One region of the Spirillospora sp. NPDC046719 genome, then DNA from elsewhere that is predicted to be linked to it. Evidence: riboswitches for the same ligand, from Rfam matches in the RefSeq annotation. Region 1 holds a riboswitch; the other holds the start of a gene.

Region 1 (14,836 bases):
GCATCGTGAACGCGCTGGCCGCCGTGCACACGCACGGCGGCCCCGCGATCGTGGTCGACTTCGGCACCGCGACGACGTTCGACGCCGTCTCGGCGAAGGGCGAGTACGTGGGCGGCGCCATCGCCCCGGGCATCGAGATCTCGATCGACGCGCTGTCGTCGCGCGGCGCGCAGCTGCACAAGATCGAGCTGGTCCGGCCGCGCAGCGTGATCGCGAAGAACACGGTGGAGGCACTGCAGTCCGGCATCATCTTCGGGTTCGCCGGGCAGGTGGACGGGATCGTCGAGCGGATGTCGGAGGAGCTGACCGACGAGCCCGACGAGGTGACCGTGATCGCGACCGGCGGCCTCGCGCCGCTGGTCCTGGAGGAGTCCCGCAGCATCGACGTGTTCGAGCCGTGGCTCACGCTGATCGGGCTCCGGCTCATCTACCAGCGGAACACTCCCTGACCTCGGGAATCTCCGGGACCGGGCCCCGCGCGGCGGGCGCCCGGCCAGGGACGCGCGGCTGCCGGGAGACGTAAACGAGGCACGCGGCCGCCAGCGCCGCCATGGCGGTGAGGGCCGCGCCGAGCGGGACCGCCTTGGCCAGGACGGTCAGCAGCAGCGGCGCGAACATCCCCACGTAGACCAGGGCGTAGGCGACGGCGGTGAGACCCGCGAGCTCGCCGGGCGAGGCGATCCGGGCGACCTCGCCGAGGCCGTAGGTCAGCACGAACCCGTACCCGGCGCCGAGCGCGACCGCCGCCACCGCGTTGATCTCGGGCAGGCCGGTGGCGATGGTCAGCGCGGCCAGCAGCAGCCCGCCGATGATCGCGCCGAGGCCGGCGCGGGCGACGAGCCGCGGATGCCGCGCCTCCAGCCGCCGGGCGACGGGCTGCGCCGCCATCCCGGACGCGAGGGTGAGCGCGGTGATGGCGCCCGCGTAGGCGATCGGCAGGTGGTGGACGGGCACGACCGCGGGCAGCAGCGCGAACGCGCTGACCGGTGCCGTGAACGTCCAGATGGCGACCGGCGCGATCGTCCGGCGGAACGCGGGATTGCGGACGCCCGACAACCCGAACCGTCCCCGCCCGGACGTGGTGGGTCCTCCGTTAGGGCCTTCCGCTGAGCTGCTCACGTGTGCGCGCGGGACGTGGGTCTCCGGCACGCGGAACGCGGGCGGCACCGTCAGCAGCATGATCAGCAGGTGCGGAAGGTACGCGGTGACCAGCGGGTGCGGCGCCCACTGCGCGACCAGCGCGGACGCCAGCGGGCCCGCGCCGAAGCCCGCCGAGACGGCGAGCGCCGTCATCCGGGTCCCGGAGACGGGCGTCAGCTCCTTCACCCACGCCGTGCCCGCGGCCAGGACGGCCCCGGTCACGACCCCCGCGAGCAGACGGCCCGCGTACAGCAGCGGCGGCGCCGCGACGCCCGCCATCAGCACCAGCGTGACGAGCGCGGACAGGCACGCGAACGGCAGTGCGATCCGGCGCCTGCCGTACCGGTCGGACGCCGGGCCGCCGAGGACGAGCCCGGGCACGAGACCGAGCGCGTACACGCCGAACATCGCCTGCGCGCCGCCGTCGCCGAGATGCAGCCGGTCGGTGTAGAGCCCGAGCAGCGACGCGAACTGGTTGGCGCCCCAGCCGACCCCGAACATGATCGAAGCGATCGGGAGCCAGCGGGCGGTACCGGACGGAAGGGACGGATCGCTGGTCATGATCCCTGTCTAGAACGTCCTGAACCGTCCTCCTCCGCCGCTTCGCGATTCGTGAACGGCCCTCGGCCGGTTACCGTGACGAGCATGGAACTGCGTGAGCTGGCCTCCTTCCTCGCGGTCGTCGAGGAAGGGCAGTTCGCGCGGGCCGCGGCCCGGCTGTTCCTGTCGCCGCCCGCGGTCACCGCGCACGTCCAGCGGCTCGAACGGGACCTCGGCGTCCGGCTGCTGGAACGGTCCCCGCTGCGGCTCACCGAGGCGGGGCGGCGGTTCGTCCCGCACGCCCGGGCCGCCCTCGCGGCCGTGGACGCCGCCGCCGACGCGGTCGCCGACCTGCGCGGCGACGACGACGGCGCCTTCCGCGTCGGCGTGATGGGGCACGGCTCCGCCGAGCTGACGCCCGCGATCGTCCGCGCGTTCCGGCAGGCCCGGCCCGGCGTCCGGCTGACGATCATGCCGCTGGACTTCACCGAGCACGTCTCCGCGCTGGTCGAGCGGAAGGTGGACGTCGCGTTCGTGCGCCCGGCGCCCGACGACGATCGGATCGCCAGCGACGTGCTGACCACCGAGCCGCGGATCGTCGGCGTCCCGGCGGACGGCCCCGTCGCGGAGGCCGGCGCGCTGCGCCTCGCCGACGTCCTCGACCTGCCGATCGTCGCCGTGCCCGACATCACGCCGAGCGTGTTCACCGACTACCTGTACTTCACCCCGGCGGTGAACGGCGAGCGCGGGCGGCGCGGCCCGGACGTCGCCCGCCACCCGCAGGACGTGATGCTCAGCATCGCCGCCGGGCGCACCGTCGGGTCGGCCCTGCGGTCGTTCGCCCGCTTCTACGCGTGGCCGGGCGTCCGGTACGTCCCGATCCTGGACGCGCCGTGGGACAGCAGCGTCCTCGCGACCCGCCGCGGCGACACCGACCCGCGCGTCGCCGCGTTCCGCGCGATCGCCGCCGCCCTGGCCCGCGACCTCGGCCCCCTCGTCTCGGCCGGGCCGGGCGATCACCCCGAACTCGTTCGCGGGGCGTCCGGTGGGCTGGATAGCCTTGAGCCGTGAGTGACGAGACCCTCGATGACCTTCCGGAGCAGATGCGCGTGCGCCGGGAGAAGCTCGACCGCCTGCGCGAGGCCGGCGTCGACCCCTATCCGGTGACCTTCCCGCGCACGGCGACGATCGCCGAGATCCGGGAGAAACACCCGGACCTGGAGCCGGGCACCGAGACGGGCGAGAAGGTCGGCGTCACCGGTCGCGTCATGCTGGTCCGCAACACCGGCAAGCTGTGCTTCGCCACGATCCGGGACGGCTCCGGCGACCTCCAGGTCATGCTGTCGCTGGCGAAGGTCGGGCAGGAGCAGCTCGACTTCTGGAAGCGCGAGGTGGACCTCGGCGACCACATCGGCGTCGAGGGCGAGGTGATCACCTCCAAGCGCGGCGAGCTGTCCGTGATGGCGGACCGGTTCGCGATCACCTCCAAGTGCCTGCGGCCGCTGCCGGAGAAGCACGCCGGCCTCACCGACCCCGAGGCCCGGGTGCGGCAGCGCTACGTCGACCTGATCGTCAACGACGAGGCCCGGAAGATGGCGCGGATCCGCAGCGCCACCGTGCGCGCCGTCCGCGACTTCTGGCACGAGGAGGGGTACCTCGAGGTCGAGACCCCGATGCTGCAGCCGATCCACGGCGGGGCGGCGGCGCGTCCGTTCAAGACGCACATCAACGCCTACGACATGGAGCTGTACCTGCGGATCGCGATCGAGCTGTACCTGAAGCGGCTCGTCGTCGGCGGCATCGAGAAGGTCTTCGAGATCAACCGCAACTTCCGCAACGAGGGCGCCGACTCCACCCACAACCCCGAGTTCACCATGCTCGAGGCGTACGGGACGTACCTCGACTACAACGACATGGCCGACCTGACCCAGCGGATGTACCAGAAGGCGGTCGTGGCCGCCCTCGGCACGTCCGTGGTCGTCCACGACGGCGTGGAGATCGACCTCGGCCTGCCCGAATGGCCGCGGATCACCCTGTACGGGTCGGTGTCGGAGGCGCTCGGCGAGGAGATCACCCCGCACACGCCGATCGAGACCGTCCGCAAGCTCGCCGACGCCCGCGGCATCAGCTGGGACCCCAAGTGGGGGCAGGGCAAGCTCGTCCAGGAGATCTTCGAGGAGCTGATCGAGCACACCCTCGTCCAGCCGACGTTCGTCATGGACTACCCGGTGGAGACCTCGCCGCTGACCCGCCAGCACCGGCGCGAGCCGCTGCTGACCGAGAAGTGGGACCTGATCGGGTTCGGCACCGAGCTCGGCACCGCCTACTCCGAGCTGGTCGACCCGGTCGAGCAGCGCCGCCGGCTCACCGAGCAGTCGCTGCTGGCGGCGGGCGGCGACCCCGAGGCGATGCAGCTGGACGAGGACTTCCTGCGCGCGCTGGAGTACGCGATGCCGCCGACCGGCGGGATGGGCGCCGGCATCGACCGGATGATCATGGCGTTCACCGGCAAGGGCATCCGCGACACGATCCTGTTCCCGCTGGTCAAGCCGGAGTAGCAGGCGGGGAGCGGCCTGCCGGTCACCCGATCCGGACCGGCAGGTCGCGCAACCCCCGTAGGACGAGGTTGTCGCGGTACACCAGGTCGCCCGTCTCGAGGTCGCCGTGGCCGGCTGCGAGGGCCACGTCGCGTTCGAACAGCTTCCGCAGCGCGATCCGCCCCTCCAGGCGGGCCAACGGCGCGCCGAGGCAGAAGTGGATCCCGTGCCCGAACGACAGGTGGCGCGGCGCGTCCCGCCCCTCGGCGTAGCGCAGCAGGTCGAGGCGGTCCGGGTCGGCGAACACCGACGGGTCCCGGTTCGCGGCGCCCGTCAGGAGCAGGACGAGCCGCCCCCGCTCGATCAGAGTGCCGCCCAGCTCGACGTCCTCCAGGGCGGCCCGCAGCGTCAGCTGCACGGGCGGGTCGTAGCGGAGCAGCTCCTCCACGGCCGCCGCGACGTTCTCCGGACGCTCCCGGAACAGGGCGAGCTGCTCCGGATGCCGTAGCAGCGCCAGCGCCCCGTTCCCGATCAGGTTCACCGTCGTCTCGTGGCCCGCGACGAGCAGCAGCACGCAGGTCGCGAGCAGCTCCTCCTCCGACAGGACGTCGCCGCCGTCCGAGACGCCCACGAGCGCGCTCAGCAGGTCGTCGCGCGGGGCCGCGCGGCGCTCGGCGGCCAGCTCGCGGAAGTACGCGGCGAACTCCGCCCGCGCCTCGTCGCGCAGCGCGATCTCCGCCTCGGGCAGCAGGAAGTCGGGGTCGAGGCCGCGCGCGAGCGCGTCCGACCAGCCCTTGAACAGGTCGCGGTCGCGCGGCGGCACGCCCAGCATCTCGCTGATCACGATGACGGGCAGCGGGTACGCCAGCGCGGCGATCAGGTCGACCTCGCCGGACGCCGCGTCCAGCAGCTCGTCCACCAGCGCCTCGACGCGCGGCCGCAGCCGCTCGACCAGCCGCGCCGTGAACGCCTTGCTGACGAGCCTGCGCAGCCGCGTGTGGTCGGGCGGGTCCATCGTGAGGAACGACCTGTTCCGCTGCGGCGCGTCCCGCCACAGGCCGCCGTTCTCGGGCCGGTGCCCGAACCGCGGGTCCCGCAACGCCGCCTCGCACAGCTCGTAGGACGTGCCGACCCACAGGCCGACCGCGGTCCGCTGCAGCCTCCCGCCCGCCGCGAGCCCCCGGTAGTGCGCGTAGGGGTCGGCGCGGAAGGCCGGGTCCGACGGGTCGAACCCGAGGATCGCCGCCGCCTCCACGTCCTGCGCGGCCTGTTCCCTGGTGTCCTCCATAGGCCAAGTCACGCGGATCTCAGACAGCATGTCAATAGCGGCGGGGAGCGGGCGGCGATGATCGGCGGCGGTGATCGGCGGCGGTGATCGGCGGCGGGAGTCAGGCGGACTCGCGCACCACCAGTTCGGGGCGGAGGACGACCTGCCGGTGCTGATGCGACCGGCCCTCCCGGTTCTCGGCCATGGCCAGCTCCGCGGCCTCCCAGCCGAGCGCCCGCCGCGGCTGCTTCACCGTGGTCAGCGGCACGGCGGCGCTGGCGGCCAGCTCGATGTCGTCGTAGCCGACCACCGCGATGTCGTCCGGGACGCGCGCCCCGAGCCGGGTCAGCTCGTTGATCAGGCCGATGGCCAGCAGGTCGTTGGCGCAGAACACGCCGTCCGGCCGCGGCGTCATCTCCAGGAGCAGCCGCGCCGCGAGCCGGCCCTCGGTGGGGCTCAGCGCGCCCTGGACGAGCACGGGCGGCTTCCCGCGGCCCGCCTCGACGAGCGTCCGGGCCGCGCCGTCGCGCCGCTCGACGCACGGCTGCGGTTCCGGAGCGCCCGTGACGAACACGATCCGCTCGCGGCCGATGCCGAGCAGGTGCGCGGCGGCCAGCTCCCCGCCGGCGACGTGGTCGACGTGGACCGCGCACGCGTCGGTGACGTCCCGGTCCATCAGCACGACGCTCAGCCCGGCGGCGCGCAGCCGCCGGATGCGCGACTTGCCCAGCCCGACCGGGACGATCAGGGCGCCCGCGGCGTGCTGCTCCTCCAGCAGTTCCAGCGAGCGCGCCTCCTTCGCGGCGGAGTGGTCGCTCGACAGCCAGAGGGCGTCGTGGCCCGACGCGTTCAGCGCCTCCTCGGCGCCGCGCACGACGTCGGCCGCGTACGGGTTGGTGAGGTCCTCGACGACGACGCCGAACGCGCGGCGCGGCTCGTCGCCGAACTCGCCGGCGGTGCGGTCGGGGCCCGTCCGGAGCCGCCGCGCGGACTCGTTGCGGACGAATCCGAGCTCCTCGATCGCCTCGCGCACCCGGTTACGGGTTGCTTCGGCCACGAGATCTGGCCGGTTTAGGACATTCGAAACGGTCCCAACCGAGACCCCGGCACGCCGCGCGACCTCGCGAATACTGGTCTGTGGCACGTCGCTCCTCGTCCGCCCCGGTGGTGTTTTCCCAGGTAGCTGGGCTTTCCCCTGTCAATCCCCGAAAACCCGGTCACGTATTGCGACCATTCGGGCACAGACAGCACGTAATCAGCGCTTGACGGGCCGGATCCGGCCGCCTAGCGTTCCGAGCCGAAGCGTAGCTTGAAACGATTCACGATCTTCGTCCGCGGCGAGATCCGGTGAGTCCAACGAGGAGGGAGCGGGTTCGGAACCGACGACCCAGACCCGACCCTGACACGTGGCCAACGAGTGAATCGTCACCCGGAGTTCCCCCGCACGACCCCGCAATCGGCCCATCGGCCACCTCCGGCCAAGCTCGCGAGACGGAAAAGGAACCCGACCCGATGATCTGAGTCCGGAAGGCTCCGGACCCGGCAACCCAACGCATGCAGTTCGAGGGCCCAACCCGTGCCTGTGCAGCGGACGGCTGCATCCCCGCGGTCATCAACCACGGACGAGGGAGGACGGAGTGGAAACAGCCACACTCGATTTCGGGCTGAGCGACGAGGAGATCAGGTTGCTCGCCCAGATCGCCAGCGGTGTCACCGCTGATGTGGCGGCGCGCAAGCTGGAACTGAGCGCACGGACCTTGCGCCGCAGGTTGCGGAACATCTGCGACCGGCTGGAGGTCAACACCCCTATCGAGGCCGTGGTGTGGGCGGCCAGAAGGCAGCTCATCTAGCGCGACCCGACGACGCCCGTCAGGGGACGGCGGGCGTCATCACCCGGAAACCAGCCCGACCGGAAGCAAGTCCACAGCGATACGAACTCGTCCGACCCCGCAGCGGCGGCGCCCTACGCCCGGCAGGTAGGTCCCTGCAAGAGCGCAGCGCCGCCGCGGACGCAGTTCACATCACCCTGCACCGGGCTGTCTGGTGCCGGCTCTCCAGCCGGCGCCCGCCGCTGCCGTGTGTTCTGCGGCCATCGGCTCTGCTGCCGACGCGTCTCTAGGGCGTCTGTTGTGCGGGCGTCTGCCGGGCACTCAGGCGACGCGGACCACGCCGGCGATCGGCCGACCGGCCAGGGACGCGATGCGGACGACGTCGCCGGTGTGCGGCGCGTGGATCATCTTGCCGCCGCCCACGTACATCCCCATGTGGTGCAGGTCGGAGTAGAAGAAGATCAGGTCGCCCGGCTGCATCTGGCTCTCCGAGACGTGGGTCCCGGCGTTCCACTGGCTGCCGGTGTAGTGCGGCAGGTTGATGCCGACCTGCTTGTAGGCCCACATCGTCAGCCCCGAGCAGTCGAACGTGGTCGGCCCCGCGGCGCCCCAGACGTAGGGGCTGCCGAGCTTACTCATCGCGTACCGCAGCGCCTCTGCGGCCTTGCCCTCGCCGATGACGGGCAGCTTCGCCAGCAGGGACGGGTCCTTCTTGACGGCCTTGCCGCGGACCTTCTCGTAGGCGGAGGTGACCTTCTTCTTCTGCGCGGTGAGCTGCGCCTTCAGCTGCGTGACCTGCTGGGCGCGCTCCTCGGCGGACTTGCGCGCGCGCTGGGCGGACTGCATCGCCTGCATGAGGCCGAGGACCTGCGTGCTGTCCTGGGTGGCGAAGTAGTTGAGGGTGGCGGCGCGGTCGAGGACGACCTGCGGGTCCTGGGCGGAGATGAACGAGACCGTGGGGTCGGTGCCGCCCTGCATGTAGCTCGTGGCGGCGAGGCTGCCGACCTTCTCGCGCAGGCCCTCCAGGGACTTCTGCTGGCGCTCGGCGTTGCCGGCGGCGACCTTGGCCGCCTGCTGCGACTGCTCCAGCTTCACCTTCAGGCCGTTGTACTGCTCGGTGAGCTTCTCCAGCTGGTCCGCCAGCTTGAACGCCTGGTCCTTGAGCTCCTTGGCCGACGGGTCAGGGTCGGCGTGCGCCATCGAGAGCGAATGCGGGACCACCACGTGGGGCGTGATGGAAAGGGCGACGAGCGCGCCGGCGATCGTGAGCGCCCGGACACGGAAACGAGCCGTCCGCACCAAATCTCCTCTCCTCGTCCGCCTACCGAGTTAGCTGACGGGTTCGGGCCGGAGCAGCCCGTCCGCTGGGCGCGCGCGCATCCCTCCACGCGGCTGCGGATTCACCCCAGACGGCATCGGCTCAGGGTGCTCCCCCGAACGCTCCGAAAGTGGGTCCCCGGCTCCTCGGGGCGCTGGTTGCGGCCCGTGGACTCGGCGGTCCGGCCTCCGCTTCGCGGAAGGCCGACGTCAGAGCGGGACACTAACGGAAGCGCCATTGGATGCCAACCAGAACATGCGAATTCGCAGGTCGTGGCGGACGGTACGGGGGGTAAGCGGCGGTTGCGGACGCGCCGCTCCGGCCCGCCGCGGCGCCCGCCGACCGGCACCTGTCAAGCCCCGGGCCACCCCCGGCCAGACCCGGAGCGCCCCTCGACCAGACCCGGAGCGCCCCTCGGCCACGTCCCGGAGCAGCCCCGGACAGGTGCCGGGTGGCCGCCGGTGGCCAGGGACGGGCGGCGAGTTCGGTAATCTCGCCTGTTTGTGGAAGTCGTGATCAGGCGTGCGCGCACCGCCGACGTTCAGGGGATCCGCAGGCTGGTCGATCTGTACGCGGGATCGGGCCGTCGCCTGCTCAAGAAATCGACGGTGAAGCTCTATGAGGACGTCCAGGAGTTCTGGGTCGCCGAGGACGTCCAGGGCGCCGGGCCAGGGGAGTCCGGGCCCATCGTCGCCTGCGGGGCGCTGCACGTGATGTGGGAGGACCTGGCGGAGGTCCGCTCGGTCGCGGTGGACAAGGGGTACGGCGGCCGCGGGCTCGGGCACCGCATCGTCTCCAGGCTCCTGGAGACGGCACGGGAACTCGGCGTCCGGCGGGTTTTCTGTCTTACCTTCGAAGTGGAGTTCTTCGCACGGCACGGCTTTCAGCAGATCCTGGGTACTCCGGTGGCGCCCGAGGTGTACGAGGAACTCCTCCGCTCCTACGACGAAGGCGTGGCAGAGTTCTTGGACCTCGACAGGGTCAAGCCCAATACGTTGGGCAACACACGGATGTTGCTTCGCCTGGAGGACTGACCCCACATGAGCGATTCCCCCAACCGCGGCCGGCCTTACGGGTCGTCGCAGGGGCCGGGCTCGTACGGCCCGCCGCCCCCCTACCAGGGTCCCCCGCAATGGCAGCAGCCCGAGCGGCAAGGCCAGGCTCAGCCGCCCGCACAGCAGTGGCAGTCACAGCAGCCGCAACAGCCCCAACAGCAGCAATGGCAGCAGCAACAGCAATGGCAACAGCAGCAGCCATCGCAACAGCAGTGGCAGGAACCCCAGCAGGACCAGTGGGGGCAGCCCTCGTACGAGTCCTATGAGCCGTCCTACGACCAGTACGGCGGTTCCTCGGGCGGTGACATGCCGCTGGCGCCGATCCTGCGGCGCGCGGGGGCCCGCCTCATCGACAACACGCTCGTGGCGGCCTTCGGCTTCGCGCTCGTCCTCCCCATCACGGTCGGCGCGTTCGGGCTGGGCAAGCCCGGGAGCAAGACGGAGGACGACGGCGGCATCTGGAACTGGCCGATCATCTTCACGCTGTTCGCCGTCCTGTCGGTCCTGCCGTTCATCTACGAGGCCGTACAGCTGTCGATGTGGGGCCGGACGTTCGGCAAGCGCTTCTTGGGCATCGGCGTCGTCCAGGCCCGTCCGGCCGGGAACCAGCTGACGACGACGCAGGCCGTGTGGCGGGCCGCCATCACCCACGTGGGATACCAGCTCGGCGTCTTCTTCTTCCTCGTCCTCGCCGTGATGGTGTGGCAGTACTTCGCCTACGGGATGCTGCTGGTCTGGGCGGGCGCGCTCATGGCGTACCTGTGGGCCATCTGGGACCAGCCCCTCCACCAGGCCCTGCACGACCGCGTCGCCGGCACCCTCGTCATCGACGAGCGCGCGGGATACGGCGAGTACGCCGAGTACGCGGAGTAGGTCCGCGATGGCGACTCCCCGAACGCCCGCGCAGGGGTCGGACGAGCCGTCCGGGACCGGGAGCGCCCTCCCGGGCGGCGAATCTGCGCTGTACGGCCACCCCGCCGATGACCTCGCCGATGACCTCGCCGATGACCTCGCCGATGACCTTGTCGATGGCCCTGCCGATGACCCTGTGGAGGGCGTCGCGGGGGAGGACCCGGCGCTCGCCGAACCCGGGCAGCGCCTGCTGGCGCGCATCGTCGACACCCTCGTGGTCGGCCTGCCCGTCATCATCGTCGTGAAGGAGTTCGTGTCCGGCCACGAGCTGGACGTCGTCGCACCGCCCGCCGTGGCGGGCTGCATGCTGCTGTACGAGGCCGTGCAGCTCGCCCTGTGGGGGCAGACCCTCGGCAAGCGCTTCGCGGGGATCCAGGTCGTCCCGGACCCGTCCGTCCCTGAGGGCGCCCTCACGGGCGCGGAACGGACCGCGGCCCCTGAAACCTTCGGCGGTGCGTCTGAGGGCGGATACGGCCGTCCGAGCGTCCTGCGGGCCGTGTTGCGGGCCGCTGTGTACTCCGTGCCGATCGCGCTGCGGCCCGTCCACATTCTCGGCCTTCTGGCGAGCCTGTTCTGGGTGGCGAACGCCGGGTTCATATACGAGGGGACGCACCGCAGGGCCGTCCATGACAGGCTCGCCGGCACCCTGGTCGTAAAACGCCGCACGCCCTGATTCACCGGCGTTTGCGGCGCTCTCGGAGTTGGCGGCGCGCCGTCCCGGGCGTGTCCGGCCCCGGCGCGCGCTGATCACGTCGAGCGCGCGCACAGGGCGCCGCGCGGCTTTGCCCCGGCCCTGCGGGCCGCAGGGCTTTGGGGAGATCCTCGCGCCGTTTCGGACACCGGACTTCGCCGGGCAATGCCAGCTCGTTCCCGGCGCGTTCAGGTTACGGGCGGGATTCCCGGAGGATGTGTCTCGTGCCGGAAGGTCCCTCCGGTTTGGAGTTGCTTCCCGGCGCGCACGGAGTCGGCGTTCATTGGCCCGCCGCACTTAGTCGGGATGGGACGCCGTCTCGCGTCGACCGGGGCACCGAGGCGGAATCTGCCGCTTATCCCCCGATTTCGGGATGGACTGGTATCGGCGGGGTGACGCTCCGCCATCCCGCCGCCAGTTCCCGAGCGCCGGAAGGCAACAGATTTTCGTCCCGGCATCGCGACCCGTAATCCCTCGACATCCGCCGGTAGCGGCGCCGCGGTCCCGGTCGGCCGCGCTCCGGGCCGGTCTGCCGGGTATTCCGGGCGCGTGCCCCGGTTAGTGCCGTTACGGCAGGGCTAATCGTCGGCAAGCGGTGCGGGTGTGCCCACCCTGTTAAGGTCCCGGTGGAACCTTTTTCAGTCGAGGTCCCCTCGACGGAATGCCTCGGCGCCCCGATACCTGGTCCAATGCGCCTTCGCCGGCCCAGGTCAGCGCGGTGCGCCGTGACGCCGGTCACCCCGAAATCCGCCGCCCTGTCCGTCCCCGGTAATTGAACGGCGCCCCATCCGCCCGGCCCGCGCCGCCCTCCGCGCACCGGTGGTCAAGCCGTTACCGGCCGCCAAGGGATGTTCATCCTCGACTTGAATTGTCATCCGCAGACTTCCCGGTATATCTTTGTCAACCGAATGCATAGTTTGCTCCAGCCGAAAGGTCTGTCCCCATGGCACAGAAGGTTCAGGTGCTTCTCGTCGACGACCTCGACGGTGGCGAGGCGGACGAGACCGTAGCGTTCTCGATCGACGGCGCCTCCTACGAGATCGACCTCAGCGGCGCCAACGCTAAGAAGCTGCGGGATTCTCTGCTGCCGTTCGTGGAGAAGTCGCGCAAGGCCGGCACGGTCAACAAGCGGCGCCGCCCGCGCGGCGCGTCCAGCCGCGAGCGCAGTGCCGAGATCCGCGCCTGGGCCAAGAACAATGGCATCAAGGTCAACGAGCGCGGCAGGATCCCGGCCACCGTGATCGAGCAGTACGAGGCGGCGAACTGACCCGCCATCCCCGCGCCGGCGGCCCGTCTCCCTCCATGAGACGGGCCGTTCGCTTGTGGCGTAGCACCCGCCCGGTTTCCCGTCCGCCCGGGCGAGGTACACCGGGACTTCGCCCCCATTCGGCGATCCTCGGACGCGACCCCGAACGACCTGCGGAAAGCCCCCGTTCGCTTGGGGCGTAGCGGGAACATGACGCACCGATGCGGTAGTTGGATGAGACTGAACAGCGCATAGCTGGGGAACGTCTCCTGGTGGGAGTGCACCGGGCGGCCTCCTCGGGGCGGGCTAGCATGCGGAAGGACAGTTCCGGACGTTCCGGACTCTGCCCAACCGCTCTGTGAGGAGCGACGAGATGTTCGAGAGGTTCACCGACCGCGCGCGGCGGGTTGTCGTCTTGGCCCAAGAAGAGGCCAGGATGCTCAACCACAACTACATCGGCACCGAGCACATCCTCCTGGGTCTGATCCACGAGGGTGAGGGCGTCGCTGCCAAGGCCTTGGAGAGCCTGGGGATCAGCCTGGAGGCGGTTCGCCAGCAGGTCGAGGAGATCATCGGCCAGGGCCAGCAGGCGCCGTCGGGCCACATCCCGTTCACTCCGCGCGCCAAGAAGGTCCTTGAGCTGTCACTGCGCGAGGCGCTGCAGCTCGGCCACAACTACATCGGCACGGAGCACATCCTGCTCGGCCTGATCCGGGAGGGTGAGGGCGTCGCCGCCCAGGTGCTGGTCAAGCTCGGCGCCGACCTCAACCGGGTGCGCCAGCAGGTCATCCAGTTGCTGCACGGCTACCAGGGCAAGGAGCCGGCCGCCTCCGGCGGCCCCTCGGAGTCCGCGCCGTCCACCTCCCTTGTGCTCGACCAGTTCGGCCGCAACCTGACGCAGGCCGCGCGCGAGGGCAAGCTGGACCCGGTCATCGGCCGGGACAAGGAGATCGAGCGGGTCATGCAGGTGCTGTCCCGCCGCACCAAGAACAACCCGGTCCTCGTGGGCGAGCCCGGCGTCGGTAAGACCGCCGTCGTCGAGGGCCTGGCGCAGAAGATCGTCAAGGGCGAGGTCCCGGAGACGCTGAAGGACAAGCAGCTCTACACCCTCGACCTGGGCGCGCTGGTCGCCGGCTCCCGGTACCGCGGCGACTTCGAAGAGCGCCTGAAGAAGGTGCTCAAGGAGATCCGCACCCGCGGCGACATCATCCTGTTCATCGACGAGCTGCACACGCTCGTCGGCGCGGGCGCCGCCGAGGGCGCGATCGACGCCGCCAGCATCCTCAAGCCGATGCTGGCCCGCGGCGAGCTGCAGACCATCGGCGCCACCACGCTCGACGAGTACCGCAAGCACCTGGAGAAGGACGCCGCGCTGGAGCGCCGCTTCCAGCCGATCCAGGTCGCCGAGCCGTCGCTGTCGCACACGATCGAGATCCTCAAGGGCCTGCGGGACCGCTACGAGGCGCACCACCGCGTGTCGATCACCGACAGCGCGCTGGTCGCGGCCGCGCAGCTCGCCGACCGCTACATCAGCGACCGGTTCCTGCCGGACAAGGCGATCGACCTCATCGACGAGGCCGGTTCGCGGATGCGCATCCGCCGGATGACCGCGCCGCCGGACCTGCGCGAGTACGACGAGAAGATCGCCGACGTGCGGCGCGAGAAGGAGTCCGCGATCGACGCGCAGGACTTCGAGAAGGCCGCCGCGCTGCGCGACTCCGAGAAGCAGCTGCTCGGCCAGAAGGCGCAGCGGGAGAAGGAGTGGAAGGCCGGCGACATGGACGTCGTCGCCGAGGTCACCGACGAGCTGATCGCCGAGGTCCTCGCCACCGCCACCGGCATCCCGGTCTTCAAGCTGACCGAGGAGGAGTCCACCCGGCTGCTGCGCATGGAGGACGAGCTCCACAAGCGCGTCATCGGCCAGGAGGACGCCATCAAGGCGCTCTCGCAGTCGATCCGCCGCACCCGCGCCGGCCTGAAGGACCCGAAGCGTCCCGGCGGCTCGTTCATCTTCGCCGGCCCGTCCGGCGTCGGTAAGACCGAGCTGTCCAAGACCCTCGCGGAGTTCCTGTTCGGCGACGAGGACGCGCTGATCCAGCTCGACATGTCCGAGTTCATGGAGAAGCACACGGTCTCGCGGCTGTTCGGCTCCCCGCCCGGCTACGTCGGGTACGAGGAGGGCGGCCAGCTGACAGAGAAGGTGCGCCGCAAGCCGTTCTCGGTCGTCCTGTTCGACGAGATCGAGAAGGCCCACCAGGACATCTTCAACTCGCTGCTGCAGATCCTGGAGGACGGCCGCCT
Region 2 (14,836 bases), on a different contig from region 1:
CTCACGGCGACGATGAGCGGGGTCCGCGTCGGAGCGGCCGAGCTGAGCACCGCCCTGGCCGAGGAGCGGGATCGGCGACGCACCGACATCACGGACAAGGAACGTGACCTGTTCGACCGCACCCTCGCAGGCGACACCCGCCGCCATCTCGCCGACCGGATCCGGCAGGCCGGTGACCTCGTGGACGGCATGAACCGCCGCCTCGCGCGCGTCCGGACCGCGTCCCAGGTCGCCGTGCGACTCGTCTGGGAGGTCGACCCACAGCAGTCGGCCGGTATACGCACGGCCCGTCAACTCCTTCTCCGCGACCCGGCCGGGCTGGGAAACGAGGACAAGGAGGCCCTGTACCGCTTCTTCCGAGACCGGGTTGAAGAGGCGAGAGCAGCGAACACCGCCGCGAGCTGGGAAGAGCAGCTGATGGAGGTGCTCGACTACACCGCCTGGCACCGTTTCACCGTGCGTCTCGAACGCGCCGACGGGAAAGGCTGGCAGGATCTGACCCGCAAACTCCACGGAGCGCTCTCCGGCGGAGAGAAGGCGATCGCGCTTCACCTGCCGCTCTTCGCCGCCGTGGCCGCCCACTACCAGACCGACCCCCACTGTCCGCGGTTCATCCTCCTCGACGAGGTGTTCGTCGGCGTGGACACCACCAACCGCGGTCAAGTCTTCGACCTCCTGGTCAGCCTGGGCCTCGACCTGGTCCTGACCTCGGACCACGAGTGGTGCGACTACCAGGAGCTCGACGGCATCGCGATCCACCAGCTCATCACCGGCGCCGACGGCGATGGTGACAATGCGGTCACCACCGCCCGTTTCATCTGGGACGGGCACCGCACCCTGCCCGCCGACGACGGACTGTTCCCGATCGAGGACCTCGATGGCGATTCCTGATCGGCTGCACTCCTCCGACCTCCTCCCACTGTGGAAGGAACTGCACCGACGGTTCTCCTCAGGCGCCGCGGTGAGCAGAGTCACGGTGAGCGGTCTTGGCGAGCATCACCGTGCCGCGCTTGCGGACCTGCTCGGCATGGACAGGTACCCGCCGTCCACCTTGACCATCGCGGTCGTCCGGCTGGACGCCGTGCTGGGCGAGATCGCCGACTGCGACACCCGGACCGCCACCGAGGCGGTCATTGGACCGATCGGAGACCGGGCGGCCGAGCGCCGTGACCGGGAACGGGAACGCGCCGCACTCTGGAGTTGGCTGGCCGGGCATCCGGTCGTCGCCGCCGAGCCGGCGCTCCTCGACTGGGTCGCCGACGTCCGGCGCCGCGGCCTCGTCGCGGGCTCCCTCGAAGACACCCGTAGCATGCTGGAGCAGGTCCTCTCGGTGCTCGTCGCGCTGCCCGCCGACGGTCGCCCGCTCGCCGCCTTCGCGAACGACACACTCGGCGATCCGCACGCGCTGGACGTTGGCCGTCGCGTGTCCGGTGCCGTCTTGAAAGCGCTCGCCTGCCTGTACGGCATCGACCCTCCCAACGACGCGTCCGAACGCCGAGCGCTTTGGGAAAGGGCCGGGATCGCCTGTGACTCCTTGTCCACCACGGTGCTCGTCGCAGGATTGCGCCCGAGCGGCTCAGACCCTCTTGCGCGCTCACTGAACCTCTGGGCGGATGCCGCACAGGCCTGCGTTGTCACGCTCGCGCAACTCGTCGAGGCCTCCGACCTGGAAGGTGTCGGATCCCCCGTATGGGTGACCGAGAATCCCACGATCGTCGCTCTTGCCGTCCAACGCCTGGGGAAGCGATGCCCACCGATGGTCTGTTCGTCGGGCTGGCCCAACAGTGCTGCCGTCCGTCTCCTCCGAGGCCTTGCCGCCTCCGGCCGCGTGCTCCGGTACCACGGGGATTTCGACGGTGAGGGCCTGCGCATCGCCGCCTATGTCATGGCCAGGACGGGGGCGCTGCCCTGGCGGATGTCCGTAGCGGACTACCTGGGCGCCTTGGCCGACGCCTCGGGGCCTTTCTCTTCCGCGGGCCGTGTCTCGGACAGTCCCTGGGACACCGAACTCGCCCGGTCTCTCACCACTCACGACGTCGCGGTCGCGGAGGAGGCCTTGGCCGAGTCGCTCCTGGGCGATCTGGAGAGAGCAGCGGGCACCGTTGGGGTCATTGATCGCTGAGCCGCGCCCCACAGAGGCGGCAATACGGAGCAGCTTCCGTGTCTGCCGATGTGACGGTCCCGGCCCCTCCAACTCGCTTGCCGTGGCACCTGCTATCCAGTGATCTTCACGGTCATGCATGTCGCGATGACAACGGCGGGTCTTGGAGCCTGGCGGCGCCGAAGGCGACCGGCTTCTTGCAGGTGTACCGAGTCGTTATTGGTCACCTACTGCGGGTTGGGGAGGTCGCCTGTGCACCCCCAGGCGCTCGATGGGTTCAACGCGGAGAATTCTTGGTACTCCAACATCACCCCCCAGGACGGCCGGGCCGTTCCCCGACGCGACGTTGGCCGCGTTCGCAGACTCCTCGTGGTTTGTGCGACTGCCTTTCGACGACCAGGTCCAGACTTCGCCCGGCTCGATCGAGATGTGGTTCACGTTCCCCAGCGGCAACACCGCGGATCGCGAGCTGTTCGACGAGAAGAAAAGACTCGAGCGCGGCGTTGGTCGCCATACCGGTTACATCTACGTCGGCGTCGGCATGTCCGGCGGCTACTGGCCGCAGCACCCGCCCAACACCGCTCACCATCTCCCAATAGGTGATCGCGGGGTGGCGATGTCGCGGCGCGCCGGTCGTGAAGTTGGTGCCCGGCCTCCGGGGCGGGCAGTATGAAGCGCGAGCAACTTTAGACGCTGTCTACTACGAAGGTTGCTTGTGATTGCTCGCATGCGAAAGCTGGGCGAGGTGGTGCGCCGCTGTGGGCAGCGCTCGTCTCTGAACGCCCCGGTTTGGAGCGCCGATGGGGTGGCGGTCAGGCGGCGGGCGGCGTGAAGCCGTTGCGGGCTCGCCGGGCCTCGCCGTGGCGGAGCAAGTAATAGAGATCGTTCATTTGTGGTGGTTGGACCGGGCACGGTCCAGCCACGGGTAGGGGGGATCGGGCGCGATCCCCCGAGGGGGTGAGGCATACGCCTGAGGTAGGCAAGTCGGTGTCGGATTCGGGGGTGCGGAGGCGTCGGTCGCTTCGGTCGCCGCAGCGGAACCGGTCGGTGAGGATCGCCTTATCGGAGCAGGAGCATGCGGTGATGGCGGCCGCGGCGGCGAACGAGGGGTTGGCGTTGGGTGCGTTCGCTGCGCAGGCGAGTTTGGCGGCGGCGCAGGGACGAGTGGTGTCGGAGTACGCCGTGCTGCGGGAGGCGCTGGCGGCGGTGTTGCTGGCGGCCGGACAGGTGCAGCGGGTCGGGGTGAATCTCAACCAGGCTGTTGCGGCCTTGAACTCTGGCGAGTTGGTCGAGCAGCTTCGCTGGTATGCCCAGGCGGCGGCGCGCGCTATTGAGCGGCTCGATGGGCTGGCTCAGGAGTTGCAGCATCGACGAGTTGGAGCCTGGTGTGCGGGCGGACGGGAGCCGGGACTTTCGGCGTTTGGAGGCGTTGCTCACTCAGCCGTTGGCGCTGTTGGGGGATCAGAGCTATCGGCAGCCGGTGTGGCATCTGCCGTTGCGGGCGGCGCCCGAGGACCCGGTGATGTCCGATGGGGAGTGGGCTCGGATCGCTTGTGAGGTGATGGCCCGGGTCGGGCTTGCTCGGGAGGGGGACTTGAGGGCGGTTCGGTGGGTGGCGGTCCGGCATGCCGCCGACCATGTCCACATCGTGGCGACCTTGGCCCGCCAGGACGGCGGGCGGCCTGATGTGTGGAATGACGGTTACCGGGTCCGGGACGCTTGTCGGGCGGTTGAGCGGCGGTACGGGTTGCGGGGGACGGCGCCGGCGGACCGGACGGCGGCGCGGCGGCCGAGCCGGGGCGAGATGGAGAAGGCCGTCCGCCGTGGCCGGGAGGTCCCGTCCCGTACGTTTCTGCAGCGTGCAGTCCAGACGGCTGCGGCCGGGGCGTGCAATGAGGCGGAGTTCTTCCAGCGTCTGCAAGACGATGGTGTCCTGGTCCGTCGGCGTTTCAGTCAGCGGACGGCCGGTGAGGTCACGGGTTACGCGGTGGCGGTCCGCGGCGATGTGAACGGGGATGGCTGGCCGGTGTGGTTCGGCGGTGGCAGGCTCGCCGATGACCTCACGTTGCCCAAGCTTCGCCGGCGGTGGACGGGTGCGGACGACTTTGGTCCGGCGCGGTCCGGCGTCCGTCCGCTGGACGGACGGTACATGTCCGCGCGGACGAGGCGAGTCCTGCTGCGGACCGCCGTCCGCCGCGCGGCGGACGAGTCCGGGACGACCACCGAATTCTTCGACCGGCTGCGCGAGGACGGGCTCCTGGTCAAGGCTCGCTACAGCCAGACCAGCCCCGGGCAAGTGACCGGATACGCGGTCGCGTTTCCCGTCGATCGCGGTGGCGTGGAACCGACTTGGTGTCCCGGCAGCCGCCTTGCCGACGACCTTTCACTGTCCCGCCTTCTCCAGCGTTGGGCCTCGCCGGGGCCGTCGCATGCACAGGCGGGCGAGCATGACGAACTGACGCCGGAGGAGCGCCAGGCGTTCTACGACGATGCGGCACGGGCCGCTGCTTACGCCACCGCTCAGATCCGCCGGTACCTGGCCGTCAGCCCGCACGCGGTGCAGGATGCCTGCTGGGCGGCGTCCGACGCCCTTCGCGTCGCGGCCAAGGTCACCGGCAACCGTCATCTGCATCGCGCCGCCAACGCCTACGACCGTGCGGCCCGCGCACCCTATGGGCGCATCCCTACTCCGACTCCGGCCGGGGACGCTTTGCGCACTGCAGCGCGCCTGCTTGCGCGCACCGGCGTCATCAAGAACCGGACGGTGGTGTCTACGGTGCTGCTCATCGCCAACCTCGTCACCCTGCTCGACACCATCGCCGAACTCCGCCATCTCCAGCAGCGCCAAGCCCAGGCCGACGCCGCCCGAAGGGCCGCCGCGTATGCCAGAGAAGCGAGACCCGCGGCCGAGCGTCCTGTGCCGCAGCCGGCTGACCCCAGCGCACAAGCGCGCCTGGCCATGGCAGGTTTCCCGAGTCCGTGGGCTCCGCTACAGCAGGATCCTTCAAGGAGTTCGGCGCCGTCTGATCCCACTCGCCCTGTCCGGTCGCCCCGACGAGGCCGTTGATCAATAGATCCTTCGTGGTTGTCGTCCGTCCTCTCGGAAGCTGGCTGTTCCTCGAGGTTCTTGGAGCAGGAGGATTGCGCGTTCGAAGGCTTCAGGGTCGGCGACGTGGAGCATGCTCACCAGGCCGTCCAGGTCGGACGCGGAGATCAGGATCCGTCCGGTCGCTCTCCAGATGCCTTCTCGGTCCAGGGTGATCGACCAGTCCGGAAAGAGGTGCCGCAGTAGTAGTGACGTGACGTTCATCGTCTCCTCGCGCGGGGCCCCTTGTCCTTCCGGGGGACCGGGGCCGTTGTGTTGGGCACCTGTCGAGTTCAGAGCAGCTTGGCCCAGACGACCTTGCCGCCTCCGGTGAGGTGCCTGACTCCCCATCCGTGCACGAGTTCGGCCATGAGCTGTAGGCCACGGCCGGAGGTGGCGGCGTAGTTCTGGGGCCGGACTACGGGCTGTCCCGTACCGGTGTCCGATACCTCGATGACCGGTTGTCCGTCGTGCGGGTCGAGGAACAGCCGGACGACGATCGGGCCTTCGCCATGCTTGTAGGCGTTCGTGGTCAGCTCACAGATCACGAGGCGGCCCATGTAGTCGTCGGTGATGCCCCAGCTGGCGAACTGCTCGGCGAGGAACCGGCGCGCGAGGCGCGGTGCCTGATCGTTGGGTTCAAGGATGAGCGTCGGGACTTCAGGGGTTTGCGGTGCTGCGGACATCGGCACGACCTTCGCTGGCCACTGACTGCTTCTGGTAACTCACTGCACACTCTGAACTCCACCGCGTAGCGTTACCAGCGAAGTGCAGCAACACACACGTGGCGCTGCCGATCGCTGGTAGGTGGGTTCCCCTCGCTCACACGGAGGCGAAGCAGTGGCCGTACGCAAACCGACATCGAAGACCGTCGCCTTCGGCGCAGAGGTCACGCGCCTGCGAGAGGAAGCAGGCCTCAACCGGACGGAGCTCGCCGCACGGACTGCAGTCACGCGCAGCTACATCTCGCAGGTCGAGTCCGGGCGCACCAAGTGCCGCAGGGACTTCGCCGAACGGCTGGACAAGGCGCTGGACTCCGGTACTGCCCTGGTCGATGCCTGGGATGAACTCCTCCGCTGCAGCAGCTATCCGAAGTTCTTCGCCGACTTCCCCCGCGCCGAGGCGTCCGCCGATGCGTTGCGCGCGTTCGAGACCAGGCTGGTCTATGGACTTCTCCAGACCGAGGCGTACGCGAGCGTGCTCATGAACAGCGACGAGGCCGTCCGCGAACGGATGCAACGTCAGAAGGTGCTCATCAAGCCGAATGCTCCGACCGTGTTCGTGGTGCTGGACGAGTCCGTCCTTCTCCGAGAGGTCGGCTCTCCGGAGATCATGCGCGAACAGTTGGAGCACCTGATCGCTATGTCGGAGCGCGACAACATCACGATCCAGATCGCCCCGATCGGCTACTACCGCGACGCCCGAGCGCCGTTCGTGATCGCGACCCAGCCGGATCGCAGCGAGATCGTGTACCTGGAGAGCAACATCGGGGGCGAGACGAGCGCCGAGCCGAGAGACCTGGCGCTCGTCAGCGAGGCTTTCAGTAGGCTCCAGGCGGCGGCGCTTTCACCGATGGCGTCGGTCGAACTGATGCGGAAGGTTGTGAGGGAGCGATGGACGTGACCTGGCGCAAGTCATCGCGTAGCAGTGAGGCCGGAGACAACTGCGTCGAACTGGCCAGCCTCGGCGAGGCCGTGGGGATTCGTGACAGCAAGAACCCGGCCGGCGCCAAGCTCACCCTGCGCCGCGACGAGTTCGCGAGCCTTGTAGCGATCCTGAAGCGCTGACACCCCAGACACCGTCTCGAGGAAGCCCAGGCCCGGAGAGGGCCGGGGCTTCCTTGGCTAATGCTGTGACCGGAAACGATCACCGGGCTGGTGCTGGCTGACCTTGCGCCGGTTGGATGTGGCGACATGTCCGATCGGTGCGGGGAGGCGGGATGGCAGCGCCGGTCAGGGTTCGCAGGCTGACTGAGCAGGAGGGGCAGAATCTGCAGCGGATCGTGCGGCGGGGCAGCGCTGGCATGGCGCGGTTGCGCGGGGCGATGATGCTGCTGGCCTCGGCGGGCGGGAACACCGTGCCGGTGATCGCGAAACTGGTGCAGGCGGACGAGGACACCGTCCGCGATGTGATCCCTCGGTTCAACGAGATCGGGTTGGCCTGTCTGGACCCTCGGTGGGCGGGAGGCCGTCCCCGCCTACTGAGCGTTGACGATGAGGAGTTCGTCATCGAGACGGCCACCACCCGCCCCACCAAGCTCGGCCAGCCCTTCACCCGCTGGTCCATCCGCAAGCTCACCGATCATCTGCGGCGCAACGTCGCCCGTCCGATTCGGATTGGCCGTGAGGCCCTGCGCTGCCTGCTCCACCGTCGCGGCGTGACGTTCCAGGGGACCAAGACCTGGAAGGAATCCAGGGACCCGGCATTCGACGCCAAGCTGGACCGGATCGAGTATGCGGCAGTTCACCCTCGCCAACTCGCATCACTCCAACCACACGGTTCAGACACGGGAATTGCAGCGATACCTGCGCTGGCGCAACAAGAACGCCCGGCACCCCGATATCCTGGCCGCTCAGCGTCGTGAACGGGCCCGCGTTCGCAGCGAGAAGGGAATCCGCTGGGGCGGCCGGCCTCTCTCCGCCGAGGCCTGAAGGTCTCGACGCTCCTCACCGGGCCAGAGGACTATCCGGCGTAGGGGTTGCCGCCGAGCCAGGTAGTCCCGTCGATCAGTTCGCGTGCCGCGTCCAAGTGACCGCTGTGGCAGGCGATCTCGGTGAGCACATGGATGAGGACGCGGCGCACGTCGGGCAACCGCCAGGTCGGCCAGATGTCCACGGGCCACGCAGCGGGCTCCTGCTCCAGGTTGGCGGCGGCTAGCACGACGTCTGCGCGTGCGATGGCCGCCCGGTAGTCGGCGAAGACCTCCTTGGTGCTCATTCCTTCGGGGACGTACCAGTGCGCCTCCGCGCCTGCCGCAAGCTGGCTGGCCACATCCGGTTCGCCCGCGATCACCCCGGGGAACCAGAAGCGTTCGACATCCACAGTGAGGTGGCGCAGCAACGCCAGGCAGCTCCAGCCGCTGGGCAACACCGGCCGCCGCAGATCCTCCTCCGAGAGCCCTTCGAGGATCCCAAGGACGTGCGCGCGCTGGCTGTCCAGGGCGCCCTTGAGCGCGTCGAGTTCAGCGTTCACCGAAAGGCGCCCTGCGCCGGGATCTTGTTGAGCCGGGACGCCGCCCACTACGACCTCGCCTGTTGTACTTGTCATCCGCGCGCCTCCGTCAACCACAGAACATGATCTGACTCTGGCCTGGACGCTACACCGGGGTACGACAACACCTGGCCGATCGGCGCCACGTCGTCCGGCCCCGCCCACCCGGCAAACCTTCCCGGTCACGGCACTAGATACGCCGCTGAGGCTGGTGGCGGACGAACCGACCATCGCGGCGGGGCGTTGGCTCGTCGCTTGTGGCTGACGGTGCTGCGGCCCGGCCGCCTGCGTTGGTGGTCGATGGTGCTCTGGATCGGATGAGGATCACGGGGGAGCGGGTGGGGACCGGACGTGTGAACATCCGGTGGGGTGGAGCGGGCTGGGGCCGGTTCTTCTGGTTCTGTGTGAACCGGGTGAGTGCCATGAGGGGCCGCCGGGTTCACTAACGAACGGCTAACAAACGATCAAGAGGCCGGTCCCTCCGTGTGGAGGAAACGGCCTCTGAGCTGGTACTTCTCTGTCGGGACGGCGGGATTTGAACCCACGACCCCTTGACCCCCAGTCAAGTGCGCTGCCAAACTGCGCTACGTCCCGGTGCCCGTCTGAGCGGGCGTGATTACTCTAGCGCAGTCTGGAGGGTCGTGCGTACCGGGTTCTCGGCGGTGGAGGTGCCCGCGGGGGTGCGGGCCTCATGGGCCGTCTTCGATCTGGCGGCGGGGTGTGCGGTCGCGGAGCGGCGGCCGGCGGAGGTGTTCCGGTCGGCCTCGGTGGTCAAGGTGCTGATGGCGCTCGACTTCCTGCGGGGACGGGTGGTCGGGGCCCGGGACCGGGAGATGGTCGGGGCGATGCTGCGGACGAGTGATGACGCGGCGGCGGACGAGGTGTGGGAGCGGGGCGGGCGGGCCGAGATCGTCGAGCGGATGGTGCGGCGGGCCGGGTTGCGGGAGACGGTGCCGCCGCCCGCCGGCATGCCCGGGTGGTGGGGGTACACGGGGATGAGCGCCGGGGACGTGGTGCGGGTCTATCGGCATGCGGTGGCGGTGCCGGAGGGGCGGTTCGTGCTGGAGCAGTTGGGGCGGATGGCGAAAAGGGGTGCGGACGGGTTCGACCAGGTCTTCGGTATCGCGGAGGCGGGGCCGTCGGCGGTGAAGCAGGGGTGGTCGGGGTTCGAGGACGTGCCGGACCGGCGGCCCGCGCCGGCGGAGCTGGGGCTCGGGCGGCCCGCGCTGCACACGACCGGGGTGGTGGACGGCAAGATCGTCGTGGTGCTGACGCTGCATCCGGAGGGGACGTCCGCGGAGGCCGCGGCGGGGTGCGTGACGGCGCTCGCGAATGCTGTGATGCAGGTCACAGGCGTGGGTAGGGGATCGTCTCCGGACGGTCAGTGAAAGCGGTCGTATTAGGGCGAAACGAAAAAGCCGGGTAAAGATCCGGACTGGTAACGAAGATGGTGGCGAACGGACCTTCGCCGACGTATGTAGCTTTTTTCTCCCAGGGCATGAAAACGCCGAACGGGGGACTGGGGTGTCGGAAGCGGACGGCACGTGGGGGACGCCTGGAGTGCACGCGGCGGACCTCGAGGGCCTGCGGGGGGCGGCGCACGACCGTGCGGTGCTGGCCGAGGCGCGGGTGATGCTGGCCCGGCGGCTCGGGGTGCCGCCCGGCGAGGCGCTGCAGCACCTCATCTGGCTGGCGCGTGACCTGGAGATGGAGCTGCCGGAGGCGGCGGCCATGGTCGTCCAGGGCGGCGGCGCGGGAGCCGAGGGCGCGGTGGTGGCGGGACGCCGGCCGCCGCGCGCTGAGGACACCGACCGGCGGGGCGTGGTCTCCGAGGCCGAGGACCTCCTGCACCGCCTGGCGGCCGAGGACACCGGGGGCGACGCCGCGATCATCGAGGGGCTGCCCGAGGATCCGGTGGCGCGGGGGCTGCTCGACGGGGCGCTGGACTCGGCGGCCCACCTGGTGCCGGTGCGGGACGCGGACGGCGAGGTGCAGGACTTCCTGTACGCCGAGCTGAACAAGGCCGCGCGGGACCTGTTCGGGCGGGGCCCCGAGGATCTGGCGGGGGAGCGGCTGCTGCGGACGGATCCGGGAGCGGCGCTCAGCGGCCTGTTCGAGGACTACGTCGCGGTGCTGGAGGGCGGGCCGCCCCTGGACCGCGACTCGATCATGTACTCGACCGTCCAGGGCGGGCTGTCGCGGTCGTCGCGGATGAGCGCGCGGTGCGTCCGGACGACGACGGGCGTGTGCCTCACCTGGCGGTACCACACCGGGGAGGACCGCAGCGCGCGGCGGCTGGAGCGGGTGGAGCGGCTGGCGCTGATCGGGTTCGGCGAGTGGGACCTGGTCACCGGGCAGGCGGACTGGACGCCGCAGATGCTGGCGAACTACGGGCTGGGTCCGGACGAGGTGCCGCCGGCGCCGCACGACCTGCCGAAGGTGGTCGCCGACGACGACCTGCCGCTGGTCGAGGAGGCCGTCCAGACGATGTTCTCCCGCCGGGAGCCGGTGGAGGCCGAGCACCGGGTGATCGGCAAGGACGGTACGCCGCGGCATCTGTGGGTGTTCGCCGAGCCGGTGCTGGACGACTCCGGGCTGCCGGTGTCGATCAACATCGTCTCGCAGGACATCACGCGGCGCCGCGGGGTGGAGCGGGCGCTGGCGGAGACGCGCCGGCAGATGCTCAAGCAGCAGGCGCGGACGGCCCAGGAGCGCAAGGTGGCGGTGACGCTGCGCCGGGCGATCCTGCCGGACGAGGGCGAGGTCGAGCGGCTGCCGGGGCTGCGGGTGGCGATCCGGGCGCTGGCGGCGGAGAGCACGGCGCGGATCGGCGGGGACTGGTTCGCCACCCGCGCGATGCCGGACGGGCGGGCGCTGTTCGCGATCGGGGACGCGGCGGGGCACGGCCTCCCGGCGGCGGCGTCGATGGCGCGCAGCCGCAACGGGCTGCTCGGGCTGTCGTGCACCGGGGAGTCGGCGGGGCAGCTCGTGGGCTGGCTCAACGAGCTGGTCGGCAGCATGCACCCGCCGGCGACCGGCACGGCGATCGTGGGCCATTACCGGCCGGACCGGCGCGTCATGGAGTGGACGTGCGCGGGGCATCTGCCGCCGATCCTGGTGCGGGACGGGCACGCCGAGCCGCTGGAGGTCTATCGCGACCCGATGCTCGGCGCGCTGCCGGATTGGGAATACACGACGATCTCCACGGAACTGCGGCCGGGGGATCTGCTGTTCCTTTACACCGACGGCCTCGTGGAGCGCCGGGACACCGATCTCGATGAGCGGATCGATCGGCTCACCGGCATTCTGCGGGATTCCTCGTCGGGGCCGGAACTGGCGCTGGACGAGGTGCTCGCGCGGATGGAGCACGACCGGGCGGCCGACGACACCACGATATTCGCCCTGTACGTGGAGTGATCTTCGGCAGGTCAGGCCCACCGCGAACCGGGGTGACGTAGGCCACATCGGCGGGGGAGCGGCGCGGTCCGTGTGATCTGCGCCGCGGCTCGCGGGCGGGCCGTGAAGGGCGGAAGCGTCCCGCGCCTTTTGATCATTTTACCTTTCCCGGGCCGGGGGGCGGTGGCGGGAATCCCCTATGCCGTAAGGGTTCCGGGCCGTCCGGAGAAAGATCGGCAAGGTCCGGCCGGGGGCGGTCGTTGAAGCGGGGGCGCAACGGCGTTGAGCAGGCAAAAGATCCTTTTGCGGCCGGTTTGCTTTTCTTGTGAGTGTTGGTACCTTCTTGCACGAATCAAGCAGCGCGTTCCATGCGTTGCACGCCGGCCGCTTCCATGCGCGGCCGAGGGTCGCTGAGCGGAATCCGCACGCGACGCGCGCCGCATATGCGCGCCCCCTCGAGATCAGTCGCTGAGATACATCCGAATATCCGGCACCGCGTCCCGCGGTGCGAGGCCGAGTCCGTCCAGGTCCACCCGACCGGACGGAGCCGGGGACCCAAGGTTCCAGGGGTGAATCGGCGCGTCCGTCAGGCCGCGCCGTAGGGCTCTTCCATGCCCGAATCCGTCAGCTAACCCGGTAGGCGTCATGGGAGACAAGGAGATTCCCTGCATGACCGGTCGTTTCGATCGTTTTACCAAGAACTTCGCCCCCCGGCTGAGCGGGCGCCTCACCGGCGCCGCCTCCCGCGCCGCGCTCGCCCGCATGAGCCCCGAGGACCGGGCCGTGGGCGTCGCCGTGGCGGGTGTGATGGCCGGCGCGGTCGGACTGGCGATCTTCAACCCCCTGGCCGGGGGCACGGCGTCCGCCGAGACGCCCGCCCAGGCCGCCGCTCAGCACCGCGAGAGCGTGGTGTCCGAGCGCTCCGGGACCGAGCACGCGCCCCGCAAGGCGACCCGGTCCGCGTCCCGCACGGTCGCCGCGTCCACCGTGATCAAGCTGGCGAAGTCGCAGGTCGGCGAGAGCGAAAGCCGCAACGGCTCGACCAAGTACGCGGACTGGTACGCCTCCACCCCGCACGCCGCGGTGACCGCCCGGCGCGACGGCGGCAGCGTCGGCGACTACCGGGGCGCCGAGTGGTGCGACATGTTCGTGTCGTGGCTCAGCGCGCAGACGGGCGTGAAGAACATGGGCTGGGACGCCTACACCGTCCAGCACGCCTCCTGGTTCGAGAAGGCCCACCGCTGGGGCGACACCGCCAGGCCCGGCGCGGTCGTGTTCTTCGACTGGCAGAACGGGTCCCGCGGCGGGATCGACGACATCGACCACGTCGGCCTCGTCGTCAAGGACAACGGCAACGGAACGATCACCACGATCGAGGGCAACACCGACAACGCCGTCAAGGAAAAGATCCGCGACAAGTCCGAAGTCGTCGGCTACGGATACCCCGACTACGCCAAGTCCCGATGATCCGTCCCGCAGGCGAATGATCTGATTCGTGCGGAAGGAAGGCGCCCGGTCCTCGACCGGGCGCCTTTGGCGTTCCCAGGTGGTCTGCCGCGACCTGTCGGGTAATGCTAAGCATTGACAGCTTTTGATCTGAGTTGGCCCTTGACGCCTCCTTGCTGGAAAGGAACCCCTGACACGCCGGAGGAGCGGAGGGGGATGCCCATGCGGGTGCGCCCGGATGTGAGCGTGGTGGTGATCGCCTACAACGACGCCGCCCGGCTCCCGCGGGCGGTCGCCTCGTCGCTCGGGCAGTCGCTGGGCGGCGTCGAGACGGTGATCGTCGACGACGCGAGCACCGACGGCACCGGCGAGGCCGCGGACCGGCTCGCCGCGGCGCACCCCGGCCGGGTCGGGGCGGTGCACCTGCCCGTCAACTCCGGAGGCTGCGGCCGCCCGCGCAACGTCGGCGTCGAGCGGTCGGACGGCCGGTACGTGATGTTCCTCGACAGCGACGACCTGCTGGACCGGCACGCCTGCCTCAACCTGCTCTCCGCCGCGCAGGAGACCGGCGCCGACCTGGTCTCCGGGCTCTGCGACCGGGTCTTCCTGGACGTGCCGAAGGGCTCGAAGGACCGGGTCCGGCCCTGGTACCCGTGGCTCTACGAGCGCAGCGCCGTGTACGGGTCGCTGGAGGAGAACCCCGACCTGCTCTACGACACCCTGTCGACGAACAAGCTCTACCGCCGGGGCTTCCTGGAGGACGGCGCGCTGCGCTTCGTCGAACGGCTCCACTACGAGGACCTGCTGTTCAGCGCGGAGGCGTACACGGCCGCCGCGCGCATGGCCCTGATCCCGCACCGGGTCTACAACTGGCTGGTCCAGGACCGGCGGGCGAAGCCGTCGATCTCCAACCGCCGGGACGAGCTGGCCAACTTCGCCGACCGGCTGGAGATCCACCGGCGCATCGACATGCTGTTCGAGCTGCGCGGCGCGGACGGGCTGAAGCGCGCCAAGGACGCCAAGTTCGTCAACCACGACCTGCTGCTCTACCTGCGCGAGCTGCGGGACCGCGACCCGGTGTACCGGGCCAGGTTCCTGGACCTCGCGGCCGGCTACCTGGCCGGGCTGGACCCGGTGGTGTTCGAGACGGCCAACCCGCTCGCCGCGATCGCCGCGTTCCTGATCAGGGAGGGCGACCGGGCGGGGGCGCTGGCGGCGGCCGAGTACCTGCCCGGCCGGCGGTCCGACCTGCACGCCCGGCTGGTGGAGCGGGACGGCCGGGTCTTCTGGGGCGGGAGCCCGCCGCGCGGGGACCTCGGCCGCCGCGTCCTCGACGTCACCGACCTCGGCTTCCACCTGTACCCGCTCGGGGAACTGCGGCCCGCCGCCGTCGTGACCCGGCTGGAGACGCGCGGCGGCCGCGCCCGCCTGGACGGGCACGTGCTGAACCCGCTGGACCGGATCCCGCGCGGCGCGGCGCTGTCGGCCTCGCTGGAGTTCCGCGACCGGCGTGACGCGCGCGGGGCGCGGGTGCCCGCCGAGATCGTCCACGAGGGCGACCGGCTGGCCTGGCGCGCCGAGTTCGACCCGGCCGCCCG

Evidence for each region. Region 1 has a riboswitch for cyclic di-AMP ahead of ABZ914_RS17830 (C40 family peptidase). Riboswitches for the same ligand answer to the same signal wherever they lie in the genome.
Region 2: another riboswitch for cyclic di-AMP. It lies ahead of ABZ914_RS04760 (CHAP domain-containing protein); the one in region 1 lies ahead of ABZ914_RS17830 (C40 family peptidase).

What each region holds. Positions count from the first base shown of each region.
Region 1 covers NZ_JBEYYT010000091.1:9,634-24,469, reverse strand. The annotation lists gene ABZ914_RS17865 (type III pantothenate kinase) at 1-449, shown strand, start outside; gene ABZ914_RS17860 (MFS transporter) at 424-1,701, opposite strand; gene ABZ914_RS17855 (LysR family transcriptional regulator) at 1,786-2,751, shown strand; gene lysX (bifunctional lysylphosphatidylglycerol synthetase/lysine--tRNA ligase LysX) at 2,748-4,238, shown strand; gene ABZ914_RS17845 (cytochrome P450) at 4,261-5,505, opposite strand; gene ABZ914_RS17840 (substrate-binding domain-containing protein) at 5,606-6,628, opposite strand; gene ABZ914_RS17835 (LuxR C-terminal-related transcriptional regulator) at 7,065-7,334, shown strand; gene ABZ914_RS17830 (C40 family peptidase) at 7,635-8,612, opposite strand; cyclic di-AMP (ydaO/yuaA leader) riboswitch at 8,616-8,807, opposite strand; gene ABZ914_RS17825 (amino-acid N-acetyltransferase) at 9,135-9,665, shown strand; gene ABZ914_RS17820 (RDD family protein) at 9,672-10,559, shown strand; gene ABZ914_RS17815 (RDD family protein) at 10,567-11,271, shown strand; gene ABZ914_RS17810 (histone-like nucleoid-structuring protein Lsr2) at 12,233-12,556, shown strand; gene ABZ914_RS17805 (ATP-dependent Clp protease ATP-binding subunit) at 12,909-14,836, shown strand, end outside.
Region 2 covers NZ_JBEYYT010000015.1:41,351-56,186, forward strand. The annotation lists gene ABZ914_RS04690 (TIGR02680 family protein) at 1-891, shown strand, start outside; gene ABZ914_RS04695 (TIGR02679 family protein) at 878-2,122, shown strand; gene ABZ914_RS04700 (hypothetical protein) at 2,448-2,774, shown strand; gene ABZ914_RS04705 (hypothetical protein) at 3,149-3,658, shown strand; partial or broken gene ABZ914_RS04710 (hypothetical protein) at 3,624-3,791, shown strand; gene ABZ914_RS04715 (hypothetical protein) at 3,906-5,168, shown strand; gene ABZ914_RS04720 (ATP-binding protein) at 5,480-5,872, opposite strand; gene ABZ914_RS04725 (helix-turn-helix domain-containing protein) at 6,027-6,809, shown strand; gene ABZ914_RS04730 (DUF397 domain-containing protein) at 6,800-6,973, shown strand; partial or broken gene ABZ914_RS04735 (helix-turn-helix domain-containing protein) at 7,126-7,837, shown strand; gene ABZ914_RS04740 (DinB family protein) at 7,869-8,378, opposite strand; tRNA gene ABZ914_RS04745 (tRNA-Pro) at 8,917-8,990, opposite strand; gene ABZ914_RS04750 (serine hydrolase) at 9,038-9,784, shown strand; gene ABZ914_RS04755 (PP2C family protein-serine/threonine phosphatase) at 9,921-11,813, shown strand; cyclic di-AMP (ydaO/yuaA leader) riboswitch at 12,294-12,449, shown strand; gene ABZ914_RS04760 (CHAP domain-containing protein) at 12,462-13,259, shown strand; partial or broken gene ABZ914_RS04765 (glycosyltransferase family 2 protein) at 13,455-14,836, shown strand, end outside.